One region of the Janthinobacterium tructae genome, then DNA from elsewhere that is predicted to be linked to it. Evidence: predicted binding sites of a transcription regulator. Region 1 holds the regulator's gene; the other holds the start of a gene.
What was found. The regulator sigma-54, encoded in region 1, starts transcription at its own class of promoters, with help from an activator protein. The targets are predictions, from matches to a motif close to TGGCANGNAANCTGCTTT.
Positions count from the first base shown of each region.

Region 2: a site for sigma-54 is predicted at 1,298-1,315, ahead of urtA (urea ABC transporter substrate-binding protein). Genes of this name have one in related genera too.

Region 1 is NZ_CP041185.1:4,708,240-4,717,265, reverse strand. It holds gene ilvA (threonine ammonia-lyase, biosynthetic) at 1-561, shown strand, start outside; gene queF (NADPH-dependent 7-cyano-7-deazaguanine reductase QueF) at 674-1,516, shown strand; gene FJQ89_RS20690 (PTS sugar transporter subunit IIA) at 1,850-2,332, shown strand; gene hprK (HPr(Ser) kinase/phosphatase) at 2,369-3,304, shown strand; gene rapZ (RNase adapter RapZ) at 3,453-4,316, shown strand; gene FJQ89_RS20675 (enoyl-CoA hydratase/isomerase family protein) at 4,317-5,402, opposite strand; gene hpf (ribosome hibernation-promoting factor, HPF/YfiA family) at 5,537-5,899, opposite strand; gene FJQ89_RS20665 (RNA polymerase factor sigma-54) at 5,969-7,447, opposite strand; gene lptB (LPS export ABC transporter ATP-binding protein) at 7,452-8,207, opposite strand; gene lptA (lipopolysaccharide transport periplasmic protein LptA) at 8,207-8,770, opposite strand; gene lptC (LPS export ABC transporter periplasmic protein LptC) at 8,796-9,026, opposite strand, start outside.
Region 2 is NZ_CP041185.1:2,180,711-2,189,736, forward strand. It holds gene urtA (urea ABC transporter substrate-binding protein) at 1-1,244, opposite strand, end outside; gene FJQ89_RS09490 (hypothetical protein) at 1,662-1,901, shown strand; gene FJQ89_RS09495 (DUF4349 domain-containing protein) at 2,058-2,852, opposite strand; gene FJQ89_RS09500 (transglutaminase-like domain-containing protein) at 2,869-3,468, opposite strand; gene FJQ89_RS09505 (DUF2760 domain-containing protein) at 3,733-4,311, shown strand; gene FJQ89_RS09510 (Hsp70 family protein) at 4,308-6,179, shown strand; gene FJQ89_RS09515 (Hsp70 family protein) at 6,182-8,944, shown strand.

The sequences.
Region 1 (9,026 bases):
GCCGAGCGTGCCGAGCTGGGCGAGTTCCGCGAAGCCGTGTTTGCCGTCACCATGCGCGAACAGCGGGGCAGCTTCAAGCGCTTCTGCTCGCTCATCGGCGCGCGCAACGTGACGGAATTTAACTACCGTATCAGCGATGAAAAAGCCGCGCACGTGTTCGTCGGCATCCAGATTGCCGACCGGCATGAATCCGGGGCGATGGCGAAGAAATTCGAAGAGCATGAATTCAAGACGCTGGACCTGACCCACGACGAGCTGGCCAAGTCGCACATCCGCCACCTGGTGGGCGGCAAGAGCCGCCTGGCACAGGACGAGCTGCTGTACCGCTTTGAATTCCCCGAGCGCCCCGGTGCGCTGATGCGCTTCCTCGACAGCATGGCGCCGAACTGGAATATTTCCCTGTGTCATTACCGCAGCCAGGGCGGCGACGTGGGCCGCATCCTGGTGGGCCTGCAAGTGCCGCCCGATGAAATGGGAGAATTCGCCCGCTTCCTCGATACCCTCGGCTATCGTTATTGGGATGAAAGCAGCAATCCTGTGTATAAACTGTTCCTGGGGTAATAAGCCCAACTGCAAATACTGGGGTCGTACCCTGCAGGGTACGACCCCAGCCGTCGCCGTTGGGTTGAAATAGGCTACCATGCGTGCTTGACTGAATTCACGCCACACGACCATGACCACCACCAACGACCTCGCCGAACAATCTCCCCTCGGCAAAAGCTCCGCCTACCGCAGCGATTACGCGCCGGAACTGCTGTTTCCGATTCCCCGCCAAGGCAAGCGCGACGAGCTGGAATTGCACGGCACCTTGCCGTTCTTCGGCCTCGATATCTGGAATGCGTATGAACTGTCGTGGCTGAACCAGCGCGGCAAGCCGCAGGTGGCCATTGCCAAGGTCAGCGCGCCGGCCGATTCGCCGAACATCATCGAGTCGAAATCGTTCAAGCTGTACCTGAACTCGTTCAACCAGACCAAGCTGGACAGCCCTGAAGCGTTGCTGACCTTGCTCAAGCAGGATTTGTCGAACGGCTTTGGCGCGCCCGTGCAAGTGGAACTGACCTTGCAGGAAGATTTCGGCAAGCTCAAAATGGGCGAGTTCGACGGCGTGCTGCTCGACCGCCTGGACCTGGAAATCACGCAATACACGCCCTCGCCGCTGCTGCTGAAGGCGGCGTTCGATGATGCGCCCGTGGAAGAAAAACTCGTCTCGCACTTGCTCAAATCGAATTGCCTGGTGACGGGTCAGCCGGACTGGGGCAGCGTGCAGATCGCGTATGCAGGACCACAGATCGACCAGGAAAGCCTGCTGCGCTACCTGATCGGTTTTCGCGAACACAATGAATTCCATGAGCAATGCGTGGAGCGCATTTTTGTCGATATCTTGCGCCAGTGCAAGCCGCAAAAACTGTCCGTGTATGCGCGTTATACGCGCCGCGGCGGGCTCGATATCAATCCGTGGCGCAGCAACTTCAGCACGGGCACGATGCCGGGCAATCTGCGCAATGCGCGCCAGTAATACCAGGCAACACCACAAAACCATGCCAACAGGAATGTTGGCTGTGTTTTAAAACAACGTTACCGTAGTGCCGCAGAGCATGTCAAAGACGCTGAAAAATCGGAAAATCGCCATTCGGCGGCGGAAAAATCTGTTCGCCGTGTGTTTTTAATCAAGAAATAGCCGATACACCCCGATGTTATTTTTTTGCTAAAATGATGGCGACATGGGCTGTAGCGCGCACTGTGCCCGCAGCGGGCGTATACTGTTGAGAATTGGCGTTACAGGCCGCAGAAACAGGCCTATAATTCGGCTCGCAAGCCCTCTGCGCATTGCACCATTTCATTGAGTGTCATGACTAATCTTAGCAAAATACTATCCCTCGAAAACGTCCTGCTGGACCTGGAAGTGTCCAGTAAAAAGCGCGCCTTCGAGCAAGCCGGCCTGATCTTCGAAAACAATTACGGCATCGCCCGCTCTACCGTTTCGGACAATCTGTTTGCCCGCGAACGCCTGGGCTCGACAGGCCTGGGCCATGGCGTGGCCGTACCGCATGGCAGGGTCAAGGGCAGCAAGACCCTGAAAGCCCCGCTGGGCGCCTTCGTGCGTCTGGCCGAGCCGATTCCGTTCGAGTCGCCCGATGGCAAGCCCGTCAATCTGCTGTTTTTCCTGCTGATTCCCGATCATGTCACCCAGCAACATCTGGAAATTTTGTCGGAAATCGCCGAAATGTTTTCCGACGATGCCTTCCGCACGGCGCTGGCCACGGATCCGGAACCGAAATCCGTGCATTCGCGCATCGTCAATTGGCAACCCAGTCTGCAAGCGACGGGTTAAACTTCAGGTATTCCTCCACTCCTGAAGAAGACTGCCATGTTGCAAACGCCGCTGACGATACAACGCCTGTACGACGATAATCGTGAAAGTCTGCAACTGGGCTGGTTCGCCGGCTTTCCCGGCGGCGAGCGCCTGATCTCGGGCGACGTCTCGTCGGCCGCCGACCAGGTGGGCCACTTGAACCTGATCCATCCGGGCCGCATCCAGGTCTTCGGTCACCAGGAAATCAATTATTATCAGCGCCTGAAGGTCAACACGCGCACGCATGTGATCGGTGAACTGATCGCCGGCGGCCCACCCGCGCTGATCATCGCGCAAGGGCTGGAAACGCCGCCCGACATCCTCGCCATCTGCGACGAGCAAAACATTCCCCTGTTCTCGACCCCGCTGCCGGCCGCGCAAGTGATCGACTTCCTGCGCGTCTACCTGTCCAAAAAGCTGGCGCAGCGCATCATCATGCATGGCGTGTTCATGGACGTGCTGGGCGTGGGCGTGCTGATCACGGGCGATTCGGGTCTGGGCAAGAGCGAGCTGGGCCTGGAACTGATTTCGCGCAGCCACGGCCTGGTGGCCGATGACGCCGTGGAATTCTCGCGCATCGCGCCCAACATGATCGAAGGCCGCTGCCCGCCCCTGCTGCAAAACCTGCTGGAAGTGCGGGGCCTGGGCTTGCTCGATATCAAGGCCATCTTTGGCGAAACGGCCGTGCGCCGCAAGATGCGTTTGAAACTGATCGTGCACCTGGTGCGCCGCAACGCGCTGGAAGAGGAAGTCGAACGCCTGCCCTTCCTGTTCCCCACGGAAGACGTGCTCGGCTTGCCCGTGCGCAAGGTCGTCATCCCCGTCGCCGCCGGCCGCAACATCGCCGTGCTGCTGGAAGCGGCCGTGCGCAATACGATTCTGCAGCTGCGCGGCATCGATACCTTGCAGGAGTTCATGGAGCGGCAGAGGTTGGCAATGAGTGGTGACTAATTACCGGGGTCCGACCCGACGGGTCTGACCCCACATTGACGCCAATGGCAACAATTAAATACAAGCAATGCTCGAACAATAATTGCAATAATTTGTAAAGATCATTGCCTCGGGAGCGCAGTGCCAATCTTTATTGTATGATCGGCGTATGCATATCGTCCTTATCACCGGAATATCCGGCTCCGGTAAATCCGTCGCGCTCAATGTGCTGGAAGATACCGGCTACTATTGTGTCGACAACCTGCCACCGGCCTTGCTGCCCAGCCTGGTGCAAACCTTGCTCGACGAAGGCACACCGCAACTGGCCGTCGCCGTCGATGCGCGCAGCGCCGAGTCGCTGGCCAGCCTGCCGCACAATGTGGCCCTGCTGCGCGACCAGGGGCATGACGTCAAGGTGATGTTCCTCACGGCCACCACGCATTCGCTGGTGGCGCGCTTCTCGGAAACGCGGCGCAGCCATCCGCTGTCGCACGAATTGCGTCCGAACCAGAACCCCGCCAGCCGCCGCACCCTGATCGAATGCATCTCGGAAGAACGCGAGCGCCTGTCGACCATCGAACAGCTGGGCCATGTGATCGATACCTCGGAACTGAGCGCCAATAAATTGCGCGCCTGGATCAAGGATATCGTCGCCTCCGAACGCGCGCCGCTGACCCTGTTCTTCGAATCGTTCGCCTTCAAACTGGGCGTGCCGCTGGACGCCGATTTCGTCTTCGATGTGCGGGCCTTGCCGAATCCCTATTACGACCTGGCGCTGCGTCCGCTCGACGGACGCGATGCGCCCGTGATCGCCTTCCTCGACGCGCAACCGAGCGCGCTGGAGCTGCTGGCCGACATCCGCGCCTTCATCGAGAAGTGGTTGCCGTCATTCAAATCCGACAACCGCAGCTACCTGACGGTGGCGCTCGGTTGCACGGGCGGCCAGCACCGCTCCGTGTACATGGCGGAACGGCTGGCGCAATACTTCGGCCCCAACGAGCGCGTGGTCTTGCGCCACCGCGAGCGCAGCTAATTAATCGAGGTGGCGCAGCGGATGCGCTGACGCCGGCCAGACGGGCGCAAAGAAACGCGCCACCATGGCTGCATCGACCTCGTCCAGGCTGGCAGGGTTCCAGCGTGGCGCATTGTCCTTGTCGATCACCAGCGCGCGCACGCCTTCGAGCACTTCGCCATGCGCGAAATTGTGGCGCACCACGCTGCGCTCCAGGCGCAGGCAATCGGCCACGCCCAGATGGGCACCGCGTTGCAGTAATTCCAGGGTCACCGACATCATCAAGGGAGAACGCAGGCGCATGGCCGCCAGGGCCTTGCCCGCGAACGCGCTGTCGTCCTGCGCCAGCGAGGCCATGATGGCAGCCACGGAAGGGGCGCCGAAGTGGCGGTCCAGCGCCGTGCGCGCGGTGGCCAAAGGAGAAGCCCCCGCCTCGGCCTGAAACGGCGCGGCCAGCGCCTTGATGGCCACCGGCAAGGCCTCGCCCGGCGTCGAGTCGAACAGGGCCAGCAGCGCCCCCATCTGCGCCTCGGGCAGGTAGACATCGGCCAGGCCCGTGTACAGGGCATCGGCCGCGTTGATCGTCAAGCCCGTCAAGCCCAGGTACAGGCCCAGCCGGCCGGCCAGGCGGGACAGGAAATAACTGCCGCCCACGTCCGGGAACAAGCCGATATTGACTTCCGGCATGGCCATGCGCGTGCGGCCCGTGACGATGCGCAGGCGGTTGCCGGGCCCGGCTTGCGCCACGCCCATGCCGCCGCCCATGACCACGCCATCCATCACGGCGATATACGGTTTCGGGTAGAAATGAATCACATGATTTAAGGCGTATTCTTCCGTAAAGAAATCTTCCAGCAACGCACTGCCGCCTTGCGGCGTAGCCAGGCCCGCATCGTAAAAGAAACGGATGTCGCCACCGGCGCACAGGGCTTTTTCGCTGCTGGAACGGATCACGACGGCGTCCACCTGCGGATCGTCGCGCCAGGCCAGCAAGACGGCACTCAGGGCGCGCACCATCTCCAGCGACAGGGAATTGAAGGCTTTCGGACGGTCGAGCACGATGTGCCCGGTACGGTTGCGGATGGAGGTCTGGACGAAGTCGCTCATGGCAGGCAGAAAGAAGTGAAAGTGCAAACATTCTAGCGCCTGCATGGGGAACATTGCGTTCGACAGGTACGGGCGCAAAAAAGGGCGCAAGATGTGCGCCCTTAGTTGATCACAACTGCTGGAAGCGGGTGGCCTTAAACGGCGACGACGGCGTCTTCCTCGGAGTTGTCTGGCAGATGCTTGATCGCCTCTTTACCGTGCCCTTGCACTTTGGTTTTGTATTTCATCACTTGCCTGTCCAGCTTGTCGATCAGGATATCGATTGCGGCATACAGGTCATGCGCCAGGCTTTCCACATAGACAGTTTTGCCACTCAGACGCAGGTTGACTTCGGCCTTTTGACGTTTTTCTTTCTCTTTGAGGTTATCCACGGTCAGAATCACGGCGATATCGATAACTTGATCGAAATGACGTTTCACGCGCTCCAGCTTCGTTTGTACGTATTCACGGATGGCTGGTGTCACTTCGAGATGATGTCCGCTGATGGTGAGATTCATACACACTCCTAAAGATGATCGGGTTCGTGCGGTCCATCCTATCCGGCCCGCAGAGGAACCGAAAAAAACTTACAAACACTTACGCAGGCTCACTGGCGGAATTTTCAACGCTTCCCGGTATTTGGCAACAGTACGTCGCGCAATCACCATGCCTTGTTCCCCCAGCATGTCCGCAATCTTACTGTCGGATAAAGGATTTTTAGGGTCTTCTGCTCCTGTCAGTTGCACGATCAATGCCCGTATCGCCGTCGATGATGCTTCGCCCCCCGCTTCGGTGGCGACGTGGCTACCAAAGAAATATTTCAACTCGAACATGCCGTGCGGGGTCAGCATGTACTTTTGAGTTGTTACCCGCGAGATAGTACTCTCGTGTAAACCCAGTGTATCAGCTATTTCACGGAGCACAAGGGGGCGCATGGCAACGGCCCCATGCGAGAAAAAGTTCTTTTGTCTTTCTACTATCGCTTGCGCCACGCGCAGGATCGTGTCAAAGCGCTGGCGCATATTCTTGATCAGCCACTTGGCTTCCTGCAACTGTGCGCCCATGGCGCCCTCGCCCTTGCCCTGCTTGAGCAAGTTGGCGTACATGGCGTTGACGCGCAGGCGCGGCATGACGTCGTTGTTCAGGGTGACTTGCCAGCCATTGCGCGCGCGCTTGACGACGACGTCGGGCACCACGTAATCGGACACGTCCGAGGCGAACACGGCGCCCGGATGCGGATTGCACTGGCGAATCACCGTCTGCGCTTCGCGCAAGTCTTCCTCGTCGCAATCGAGGGCTTTTTTCAGCTTGTTGAAATCGCGCTGGGCAAACCAGGCCAGGTGCTTTTCCACGATGACGAGGGCCATGCGCCGCGTCACCATGGCGACGTGCGGCAAACGCTTGATTTGCAGCGCCAGGCATTCGGATGCATTGCGCGCACCCACGCCGGGCGGATCGAAACTTTGCAACAGGGACAAGGCCGTGCGCATCTCGTCGGCGTCGATTTCCAGCTCTTCCGGCAGGCGCGCCAGGATGTCGTCGAGTGACTCTTCCAGGTAGCCATTGTCGTCGAGCGCGTCGATGATCAGCTCGACCAGCGCGCGGTCGCGCAACTCGAGCACCGTCACGCGCATCTGCTCCATCAGGTGCTCGCGCAGGGTGCAGTGATGGGCTTCCAATTGCGGACGGGAATCTTCGTCGTCGGGCGCCTTGCCCCGGCTCGCCTCGCTCCAGTCGCTGTCGCCGCCGTCCGCGGCGGCCGGGCCGTCGCCCGCCTCGCCATCAAAGGCTTCTGCTTCGGCCGGCGCCGCAGGCGCATCCTGGCCTGGCGGCTGGGGCGGCGCTTCGGCCGGCGCGGCCGTGGAACTCAGGGCCCCGTCGGACAGCAGGCGCAGCGAATGATCGAGCGGATCGTCGAGGCGCTCGAGCAAGGGATTGTCCGTCAGCAGTTGCTCTAGTTCCTGGTGCAATTCCAGGGTAGACAATTGCAACAGGCGTATCGATTGCTGCAACTGCGGCGTCAGTGCCAGGTGCTGCGAAGTGCGCAGCTGCAATGATTGTTTCATTGGCTCACATGCGGAAGTGTTCGCCCAGGTAGACCCGGCGTACCGACTCGTTCGCGATGATGTCGTCGGGGCGTCCCGACGCCAGCACCGAGCCCTGGTTGATGATGTAGGCACGGTCGCAGATACCCAGCGTCTCGCGCACATTATGGTCGGTGATCAGCACGCCGATATTGCGCTCCTTCAAGAAGCGCACGATGCGCTGGATCTCGATCACGGCGATCGGGTCGACACCGGCGAACGGTTCGTCGAGCAGCACGAAACGCGGGTCGGTCGCCAGCGCGCGGGCGATTTCCACACGGCGGCGCTCGCCGCCCGACAGCGACAGCGCCTGGTTCTCGCGCAACTTTTCAATTTGCAAGTCGGCCAGCAATTTATCCAGGCGCTCCTCGATCTCGGCCTTCTTCAGGGGACGGCCTTCGACGGTCTGGATTTCCAGCACGGCGCGGATATTGTCTTCCACCGTCAGCTTGCGGAAGACGGACGCTTCCTGCGGCAGATACGACAGGCCCATCTGCGCGCGGCGGTGGATCGGCAGGCGGGAAATGTCCACGCCGCTGATATCGATGGTGCCGCCGTCCGACGGCACCAGGCCGACGATCATGTAGAACGAGGTGGTCTTGCCGGCGCCGTTCGGGCCCAGCAATCCCACCACTTCGCCGCATTCGACTTGCAGCGAGACATCATGCACGACTTGCCGCTTGCCATAGGTTTTTTGCAGCCCGCGAACGATCAGGGTGCTGCCGCAACGTGTATTGTCCATTAGTTCTTTCCTGGTGCGGGCGTGGCCGGCGCCTTGGGCTTCGGCTGGATCACCATGCGCACGCTGCCGCCATCGGGCGTGCTGGTGCCGCTGTCGGAATTTTCCATTTTGAATACTTCCTTGCGGCTGTCATACGAGATGAAGGCACCGTTGGCCACGTCGGTCACTTTCGTGCCTTCCAGGCGCGTCAGCTTGGCCTTGGAAAACAGTTTCACCACTTCCGTCTTGTTATCGTATTCCACGCGCTCCGCCTCGCCTTCCACCCACAGGTCGCCCGCGCCATCGCGCTTCTGGCGGAAGGTGGCCAGCTTGCCGGGATCGGCCCAGAAGGTGATGAACTGGTAGCCTTGCGGGTCTTCCGTGATCAGGGCCCGGCCCGCCTTCATGGTCAGAGTCCCTTTCACCAGCACGACGTCGCCCGTCAGCGTGCGTACCTGCTTGACGTCATCGACGTGGCCGCTACGTGCCGTGATGACGGCTTCCTTCTCGGAATCGGCCTTCTCGGCATGCGCCACGCCCATCATGGCCAGAGAAAATACGGTCAACAGCAAGATATTCTTCATAGTATGGTTTCCTTGTTTCATTCTGTCATTTTGCCGCCGCAGCCGGGCGCGGTTTCGGCGGGAGGACCATGCGCAGCGCATTCTGCACTTCCACCACGCCAGTGGCGTTATTGGCCTTCATGCCGATGCCATTGATGCGCGAGGCGCCCGTCAGGATATCGACAGGCACGTCCGTTTCCATTCTTTCTTCATCCGGGAATACCGTCAGCGCTTCCGTCTTGACTGTCAGGTTCTGCGCCTTCGGACTGGCCACGCG
Region 2 (9,026 bases), 2.5 Mb from region 1:
TGCTTGCCCTCATTGCCCTTGATATACGGGCTCCACGGCTGGGCGCGTATCGGTTCCTTGGTTTTCCACACGACATTGAATTGCCCATCGGCCTTGATCTCGCCGATCATCACAGGCTTGTGCAGATGGTGATTCGTCGCATCCATGGTCAGCGTGAAGCCCGATGGCGCCTTGACGCTTTGGCCGGCCATGGCGGCGATCACCTTGTCCGTGTCCGTCGACTTGGCCTTTTCCACGGCTTGCGCCCACATATGGATGCCCACATAGGTCGCTTCCATGGGGTCGTTCGTCACCACCGAACCCGCGTTCGGCAACTTTTGCGCCACCGCATACGTTTTCCACTGCTTGATGAAGGCTGTATTCACGGGGTTCTTGACGGATTCAAAGTAATTCCACGCCGCCAGGTGACCAAGCAAGGGCTTGGTATCGATGCCGCGCAGCTCTTCCTCGCCCACGGAAAACGCGACGACGGGCACGTCCGTGGCTTTCAAGCCTGCATTGCCCAGTTCCTTGTAGAACGGCACGTTCGAATCGCCATTGATGGTGGAAATGACGGCCGTCTTGCCGCCCGTGGAAAACTTCTTGATGTTGGCGACGATGGTTTGATAGTCGGCATGGCCGAACGGCGTGTAGACCTCGCTGATATCGCTATCCTTGACCCCTTTGCTTTTCAGGAAGGCGCGCAAGATCTTGTTGGTGGTGCGCGGATACACATAGTCCGTACCCAGCAGCACGAAACGCTTGGCGCCGCCGCCATCCTTGCTCATCAGGTATTCCACTGCCGGGATCGCCTGCTGGTTCGGCGCGGCGCCCGTATAAAACACATTCTTTTCCAGCTCCTCGCCTTCGTATTGCACCGGGTAAAACAGCAGGCTGTTGAGTTCCTTGAAGACGGGCAAAACCGACTTGCGCGACACGGACGTCCAGCAGCCAAACACGACAGCCACTTTATCCTGCGCCACCAGCTGGCGCGCTTTTTCCGCGAACAAGGGCCAGTTCGACGCGGGATCGACGACGACGGCTTCCAGCTTCTTGCCCAGCACACCGCCCTTGGCATTGATCTCGGCGATCGTCATCAGCGCCACATCCTTGAGTGACGTTTCGGAAATGGCCATGGTGCCCGACAGGGAGTGCAAAATGCCCACCTTGATGGTGTCGGCGGCCAAGGCGGCCTGCATGGTGGTGGACGTGGCCAGGGCGAATGCGGCGGCGGCCGCCGCTTTCAGGATGATACGTCGTGACATGGGGACTCCTGTGATGTATTCGTGGGGGGATGGACTGGGCATACGATGTTGTTAAAGCAGAATGCATGCCAGGCTTACAGCAAGCTGCGCAGCCAGGAAGCCAGCTTCAGCGGCGAGTCCGGAATGGGGCAGCCCTCCCCTGATTTGGTGCGACAGCGCTATTTTCCGGTGAGGAAACGCTCCCAGCGTTGCCTTTGATCGTGTTGCGTGGGGAACGGAGGCGCCCCGCGTCGAATAAACTGCGCTATTTACCGGGGACAGAGCCCGAAATTATCGCAATGAAGATATTTATTCAAAAAACAATTGAGCCTTATTGATAACTGGATTAAGATCAAATAACAACATGTCGCGATTCAAACGGCATGCAAAAAAATGGAAGCAATGTCTTTTTATTTTCCACCGAGGTTAATTTCATTCATGAAAAAAATTCTTCTGAGTTTATTTGCATTATCCCTTTTGAGCGCTTGTGCTTCCTCGCCCATGCCGGCGGGAACGCCAGGCAATCAGGTGGCCTATGAAGATAGTGAAGCAGTTACTGGCAGCAATATCAAGAAACGCCTGAGAAAAGGTCACGACGTGATGTCCGTGGTATCGAAAGATGAAGTCGATGATTTTCGCCAGCAAATGCCGGCACAGCCAGCAGCCAAAGGGTTTTAAAGGGCGGGCCGTACTGGCCAGCGCGGTCGCCCTGTTTCAGGCCGCTATCATGCATATCGCCTGACAATAAAAAAGCCTGCTTGCGCGCCGAAATGAATTTTCGGCAACGCAACCAGGCTTTTTATCGGACAGCGCAGCAGTTCACATCCAGCCGCCTCAGCGCGTTGCCTCCCCGGATCTGCCACGCAGGCGGCGCCAGCCCTTGCGTCCCAGCGGGAACAGCAGCACGAACGCGATCAGCCACGGCAGAATATACGCCATGGCCGTGATGGCGTTGGCCACGCCTTCCGACAGGTTTTCCGTGAAATTGCCCAGCGCGCGCTTGACGGGACGCCAGAACGACTGCTTGCCTTCGGCACTGATGGCCACGTTCAGCAAGTCCGTGTCGATGCGCTGCATCAACAGCGCATTGGCCGCCGTCGCCTGCTCCAGTTCCACTTGCACGGTGGCCAGTTCCTTGGTCACCTTGATCAGCGCGTCGACGTTCGCGCCCGAGCGTTTTTCCAGGTCCTGCAATTGCGCCTGGTACTGCTTGAGCATCTCCAGGCGTTTCTTGCTGTCGAGCACGGGACGCCCCAGGTCTTCCACCTTGGTGCCCTGGCTAGTGACGTCGCCTCCGGCCGCGACCAGCGCCACGAGCTTCTTGATGCCGGCCGGCTTGGCGCGCATGCTGATGCGCGCGTGCACGTAACGGCCGCCGTCAATGCTGGAGTCGAGCAGCAAGCAGCCGTTTTCCGTGTCGGCCTTGCAGGCGGCGACCACTTGTTCATACAGGGGGCGCACTTGCGCCTCGTGCGTATCGACGCTGACATTGTGTTCATAGGCAAGAAACTCGCTGCCTTTTTCCTTGCCATCGAGACGCGCGGCACTGGACTGGCCCGCGCTCTCGCCCTTGCCGCCGCAACCGGCCAGCAGCAACAGGCCGATCAGGCTGATATACAGTTTTTTCATGCTTTCTTTCTTTGAATTATTTTCGAACCGGCAACATCTCAACATCGGGCAAATGCGCGGCCACATCCTGCACCGTGGAGTAGCCGGTCAGGGACGCCACCACCTGCGCCAGCGGTGCCGGCCAGATTTCCGGTAGATCGCGCTCCTCGGGCGCCAGCACGGGAAAGGCCAGCTGCTCCTGCGGTGGCGTGAAGGCGGCAGCGACGCCGGGCTTGTTGCCGCGCGCATCGATGCGGTACCAGCCAAACTCTTGCAGATACACGGCATTCAAGCCATGCAGGCAGAACGGCGGCCCCACTTCGCCCACGGCCAGGCGCTGGTAGCACAGGCCGGCAGGAATGCCGTTGGCGCGCAGCAGCGCGGCCAGCAGATGGCTCTTTGCATAACAGTAACCCGTGCCATGCTGCAAGACCTCGGAAGCGCGGCAGGTGACGGGATTGCGCTGGTAATCCCAGCTGTGGGCAATCTCGTCGCGCACGAAGGCAAAGCAGCGGGCCGCGATGGCGGCGTCGCCCACCGCGCCGGCAGCCAGTTCGGCCGCCCTGGCGCGCACGGCCGGATGCTCGCTGTCGATATAGGTGCTGCTGGCCAGATAGATGGAAAAGTCGGTAACCATGGCATCAAGATCATGCAAAAAGATAATGCGCGATTCTAGTCGAAACGGCCCGAAATCGAGCGTTTCCTTGCGCAGGAACAAAGAAAAACCATGCGTCAGCCTGGCTGCGCCGGGGCCGGCGGCTTTGGCGGCGGCCCGGTAGCTGGTATCATGCGGGCAAACGCAGCCGGCCCTGTCGGCCCGGCACCTGCACTACCCTGCGAAGCGGCCCCGCCACCCGGCGCGCCGCCGACGCCACCCTACAGATCAGAGAAACGAGTTCCTATGAGCACACCATCGTCCCACCCATCGTTCTGGCGCCGAGTCCCGCTGGCTTTCGGCGCCTTCTTCAGCACCCTGTCGGACGCCGCCTATGCGGCCCGCGTGGAAAAACTGTCCTTGCCCGAGGCGGCGCCGGTGGCTCCTGCTCCTGCACCAGCCCCCGTGCCAACGCCGGCCGCCGCGCCCGTCATATTAAAAGAAGCCACGCCGGACGCCGCCCTGCAACTGCTGGCGCTGCTGCAACGCGAAGCACGCCTGATCGACTTCACCCAGGAAAACCTGGGCAGCCATGCCGATGCCGACATCGGCGCGGCCGCCCGCGTGGTGCACGAAGGCTGCGCCAAGGTCATGCGCGAATACTTCACCATCGAGGCCGTGCGCCAGGAAGCCGAGGGCAGCCGCATCGTGCTGCAGGAAGGTTTTGATTCCGCGCAAGTTCGCCTGACGGGCAACGTGGTCGGCTCGGCGCCATTCACTGGCACCCTGAGCCACCGCGGCTGGCGCGCCGCCAGCGTGCGCCTGCCGAAACTGAGCGGGCAGCACGACGCCGCCATCCTGGCTCCGGCCGAGGTGGAACTGTGAACGATACCGTCAACCCTGGCCCGCGCTACGCCATCGGCATCGACCTGGGCACCACCCACAGCGCCCTGTCATATGTGAACCTGGTCGAGAGCGACGGCGAAAAGTCCAGCCATGGCGTGCTGAAAGTGCCGCAACTGTCGGCGCCGGGCACCGTCGAAGACCTTTCGCTGCTGCCCTCGTTCGTGTATCTGCCGCACGCCGACGAAGTGGCGGCGGGCGACCTGGCCCTGCCCTGGGTCACCGAGGAAGCCGAAGCACCGTTCGTCGTCGGCGAAATGGCCCGCAGCCGCGGCGCCACCACGCCGATTCGTCTGGTCTCGAGCGCGAAAAGCTGGCTGTGCCACCCGGGCGTCGATCGCCGCGCGGCGATTTTGCCGAACGACGCGCCGGCCGAAGTCGCGCGCATTTCGCCCATCACGGCCGCCACGCGCTACCTGACGCACTTGCGCCAGGCCTGGGACAACGCCCACCCGCAGGCGCCGTTCGCGCAGCAGGAAATCACGGTGACGATACCCGCGTCGTTCGATCCGGCCGCGCGCGAGCTGACGATGGAAGCGGCGCAGGCGGCCGGCTACACCTCGCTGACCCTGCTGGAAGAGCCGCAGGCGGCCCTGTACAGCTGGATCCAGACCAGCGAAGGCCGCTGGCGCAAGGAAGTCAAGCCGGGCGACATCATTTTAGTGGTCGACGTGGGCGGCGGCACCAGCGACTTTTCGCTGATCGCCGTGCTCGAACGCGACGGCGTGCTGGAACCGCATCGCGTGGCCGTCGGTGAACACATCCTGCTTGGCGGCGACAATATGGACCTGGCGCTGGCCCACCTGGTGGCACGCAAGCTGGCCGCCAATGGCACGCAGCTCGACGCCTGGCAAATGCGCGCACTCACTTATGGCTGCCGTAGCGCCAAGGAAAGCCTGCTGGCCGACAGCGGCCTCGATGTGGCACCGATCGTCGTGCCGAGCCGCGGCTCGAAACTGATTGGCGGCTCCATCCGCACGGAACTGACGCGCGCCGAAGTGTCCACCTTCATTCTCGACGGTTTCTTCCCGCAAGTGGAAGCATCGAGCCGCCCTGCCGTGCGCACGCGCGCCGGCCTGACGCAACTGGGCTTGCCATATGCGCAGGACGCGGCCATCACGCGCCACCTGGCCGCGTTCCTGGGCCGGCAAGTGGCGGCCACCAGCGAACTGGAAGGCTTTGCCGGCCGCCAGGCAGAAGGCGCCAGCTTCTTGCACCCGACGGCCGTGCTGTTCAACGGCGGCGTCTTCAAGTCGGACTTGCTGGTGCAGCGCATCATGGCGACAGTCAACGACTGGCTGTACCTGGAAGGCGCGGAACCGGCACGCATGCTGGCCGGGGCCGACCTGGACCTGGCCGTGGCGCGTGGCGCGGCCTACTACAGCTACGTGCGGCGCGGCCATGGCGTACGCATTCGCGGCGGCACAGCCAGCGCCTTCTACGTCGCCATCGAATCGGCCATGCCGGCCATCCCCGGCATGGAACCGCCGATCCAGGCCCTGTGCGTGGCACCGTTCGGCATGGAAGAAGGCAGCGAACTGGAACTGCCGGGCCAGCAATTCGGCCTGGTGGTGGGAGAGCCCGTGCACTTCCGCTTCTTCGCCTCGTCCACGCGCCGCAACGACCAGATCGGCGACTTGCTCGACTTCTGGGGCCCCGATGAATTGCAGGAGCTGAGCGAAATCCAGGCGACCCTGTCCGCCGAAGGCCGGTCGGCCGGCGACGTGGTGCAAGTGAAATTGCACGCACGCGTGACAGAAGCGGGCACGCTGGAACTGCTGGCCGTTTCCCCTGACGGCGCCGAGCGCTGGAAAGTGGAATTCGACGTGCGCGGCACGCCGCAGCCATAAACATGCGCAGCGCTGTGGGCAAGCCGGCCTTCCTGGTCGGCATCGACCTGGGCACCACCAACACGGTGGTGGCGTATGCGGATGCCAACGATGCGCAGGCGGGAATACAGCTGTTCGCCATCGAGCAGCTGCTCGCTCCCGGCGAAGTGGGCGCACGCCCCCTGCTGCCTTCCTTGCGCTACCATCCTGCCGCCGGCGAACTGGCGGCGGGCGACTTGCAGCTGCCGTGGCCAAAGCAGGACGTTGAACACCCCGTGCTGGGCGCCCTGGCGCGCCAGCTCGGCGCGCAAGTGCCGGGCCGCCTCGTTTCCAGCGCAAAGAGCTGGCTGTCGCATGCGAACGTGGACCGCCAGGCGCCGATTTTGCCTTGGGGCGCCGATGCCGACGTGGCCAAGGTGTCGCCCGTGGCGGCCAGCGCCAGCTACCTCGCGTATGTGCGCGCCGCCTGGAATCACCGCTTCCCGCAGGCGCCGCTCGAAGAGCAGGAACTGGTGCTGACCATCCCCGCCTCGTTCGACGAGGGTGCGCGCGCACTCACCCTGGAGGCGGCGCGCCTGGCGGGTTTGCCCACCTTGCGGCTGGTGGAAGAGCCGCAGGCGGCCTTCTATGATTTCCTGCAGCGGCGGCGCGCCACCTTGCGCGACGACCTGGCCAATACGCGCCGCATTTTAGTCTGCGACGTGGGCGGCGGCACGACCGATTTCAGCCTGATCGACGTCGCCTTCGACGAGGATGGCGAACCGCAGCTCACGCGCAGCAGCGTGGGCAACCATTTGATACTCGGCGGCGACAATATGGACCTGGCGCTGGCCCACCTGGTGGAAACGCGCATGGCGGCAGGCGTCGAAGGTGGCATGAAGCTGTCCGCCGCGCGCTTGTCGCAGCTGATGGAGCGCTGCCGCGCCGCCAAAGAATTGCTGCTGTCGAACGATGCGCCGGAAAGCGCCAGCGTCACCCTGCTGGGCGCCGGCGCGCGCCTGATCGGCGGCAGCCGTTCCGCCGACGTCACGCGCGAGGAAGTGGCGGCCCTGGTGGTCGATGGCTTCTTCCCCAAGGTGGAACTCAGCGAGGTAGCAAGAAAAACCCGCGCCGGCATCGTCGAATTCGGCCTGCCGTATGCGCAGGATGCTGCCATCACGCGCCACCTGGCCAGCTTTTTGCACCAGCAACAGGGCGAGCTGCCCGACACCCTGCTGCTGAACGGCGGCGTGTTCCGCGCCGACGCATTGGCGCGCCGCCTGGCAGAGACCCTGGCGCATTGGCGCGGCGCGCCCCTGACCATCCTGCACAACGATAATCCCGACGTGGCCGTGGCGCGTGGCGCTGTCGCCTACGCGCTGGCCCGGCGTGGCCAGGCGCCGCGCATCGGCGGTGGCTCGCCGCGCAGCTATTTCCTCGTGCTGGGCGAAGCGGGCAAAGACAACCGTGCCGTCTGTATCCTGCCCCGTGGCAGCGCCAGCGGCGAGGAAATCCGCCTGACGGAGCGCCTGTTCGCGCTGCGCCTGGGCCGGCCCGTGCGCTTCCACCTGGCCACTTCGCTCTTTGAGGCGGGCGCGCCGCCCAAGCTGGGCGAGATCGTCGACCTGGATGCTGGCGAATACCTGCGCCTGCCGCCGCTGGCCAGCGTGCTGCATGATAAACAGGATGCCAGTGACAAGCGCGAAATCACCGTGCAACTGGCTACCGTCATGACGGAAGTGGGCACGCTGGAAGTGCACTGTGTGGCCGAAGCCGATGCCGGCCAGCGCTGGCTGCTGGAATTCCAGCTACGGGGCGAAGAGGAAAACCACGCCGTAACGTCCACCGCCTCGCCGCGCGTGAAGGAAGCCATCGAAAAAATCGAGCGCATCTTCGGCGGCAAGGCGCAAAAGGTCGACACCAAAGAAGTGCGCCAGCTGCGCCAGCACCTGGAACGCGGGCTGGGCGGACGCGAAAGCTGGGAGACGCCGCTGCTGCGCCAGCTGTTCGACGCCTTGCTACAACGCGCGCGTGGCCGGCGCCGCTCCGCCGAACATGAGCGTGTCTGGCTGAACCTGGCCGGCTACTGTTTGCGTCCCGGCTATGGCGACGCGCTCGACCCGTGGCGCATCGAGCAACTGTGGGACCTGTTCGACACGGGCATCCAGCATCACAAAGATAACCAGGTCTGCGCCGAATGGTGGACCCTGTGGCGCAGGGTGGCCGGCGGCTTGAGCACGCAGCAGCAATTGCGGCTGCTCGACGACTTCGCCTTCAACCTGCAGGCCGATGCGGCTCAGCGCGGCAGCCGCCCCGTCACCCTGGTGAACGGCAGCGACGACGACATGCTGCGCCTGGGCGCCTCGCTCGAGCGCATCCCCGGCGCCTACAAGGCGGAAGTGGGCGCCTGGCTGATCAAGCGTCTGCAGAAGGCGCATAGCGAAGTGGCGGATACGAATACCCTGTGGGCGCTGGCCAGGGTCGGCGCGCGCCAGCCCTTCCACGGCAGCGCGCACGAAGTGGTCGACAGCGCCACCGTGGCCGGATGGCTCACGATGCTGCTGGCGCTGGACTGGAAAAAGACGGAACCGGCGGCGTTTGCCGCCACCCACCTCGCGCGCATGACGGGCGACCGCTCGCGCGACATCGCCGACGACTTGCGCGCCACCATCCTGGCCCGCCTGAAAGCCGTGGGCGCCCCGCCCCTGTGGCAGGCGATGGTCAGCGAAGTGACGCAGCTGGACGAAGCTGTTACCCGCCGCATGCTGGGCGAGGCGCTGCCGCCGGGCTTGAAGCTGATCGGCTGAAACCATGGGTCACGTAGGTCGGATTAGCGTAGCGTAATCCGACAGGCATCGCCAACAATGTTGTCGGATGACGGCCTGCGGC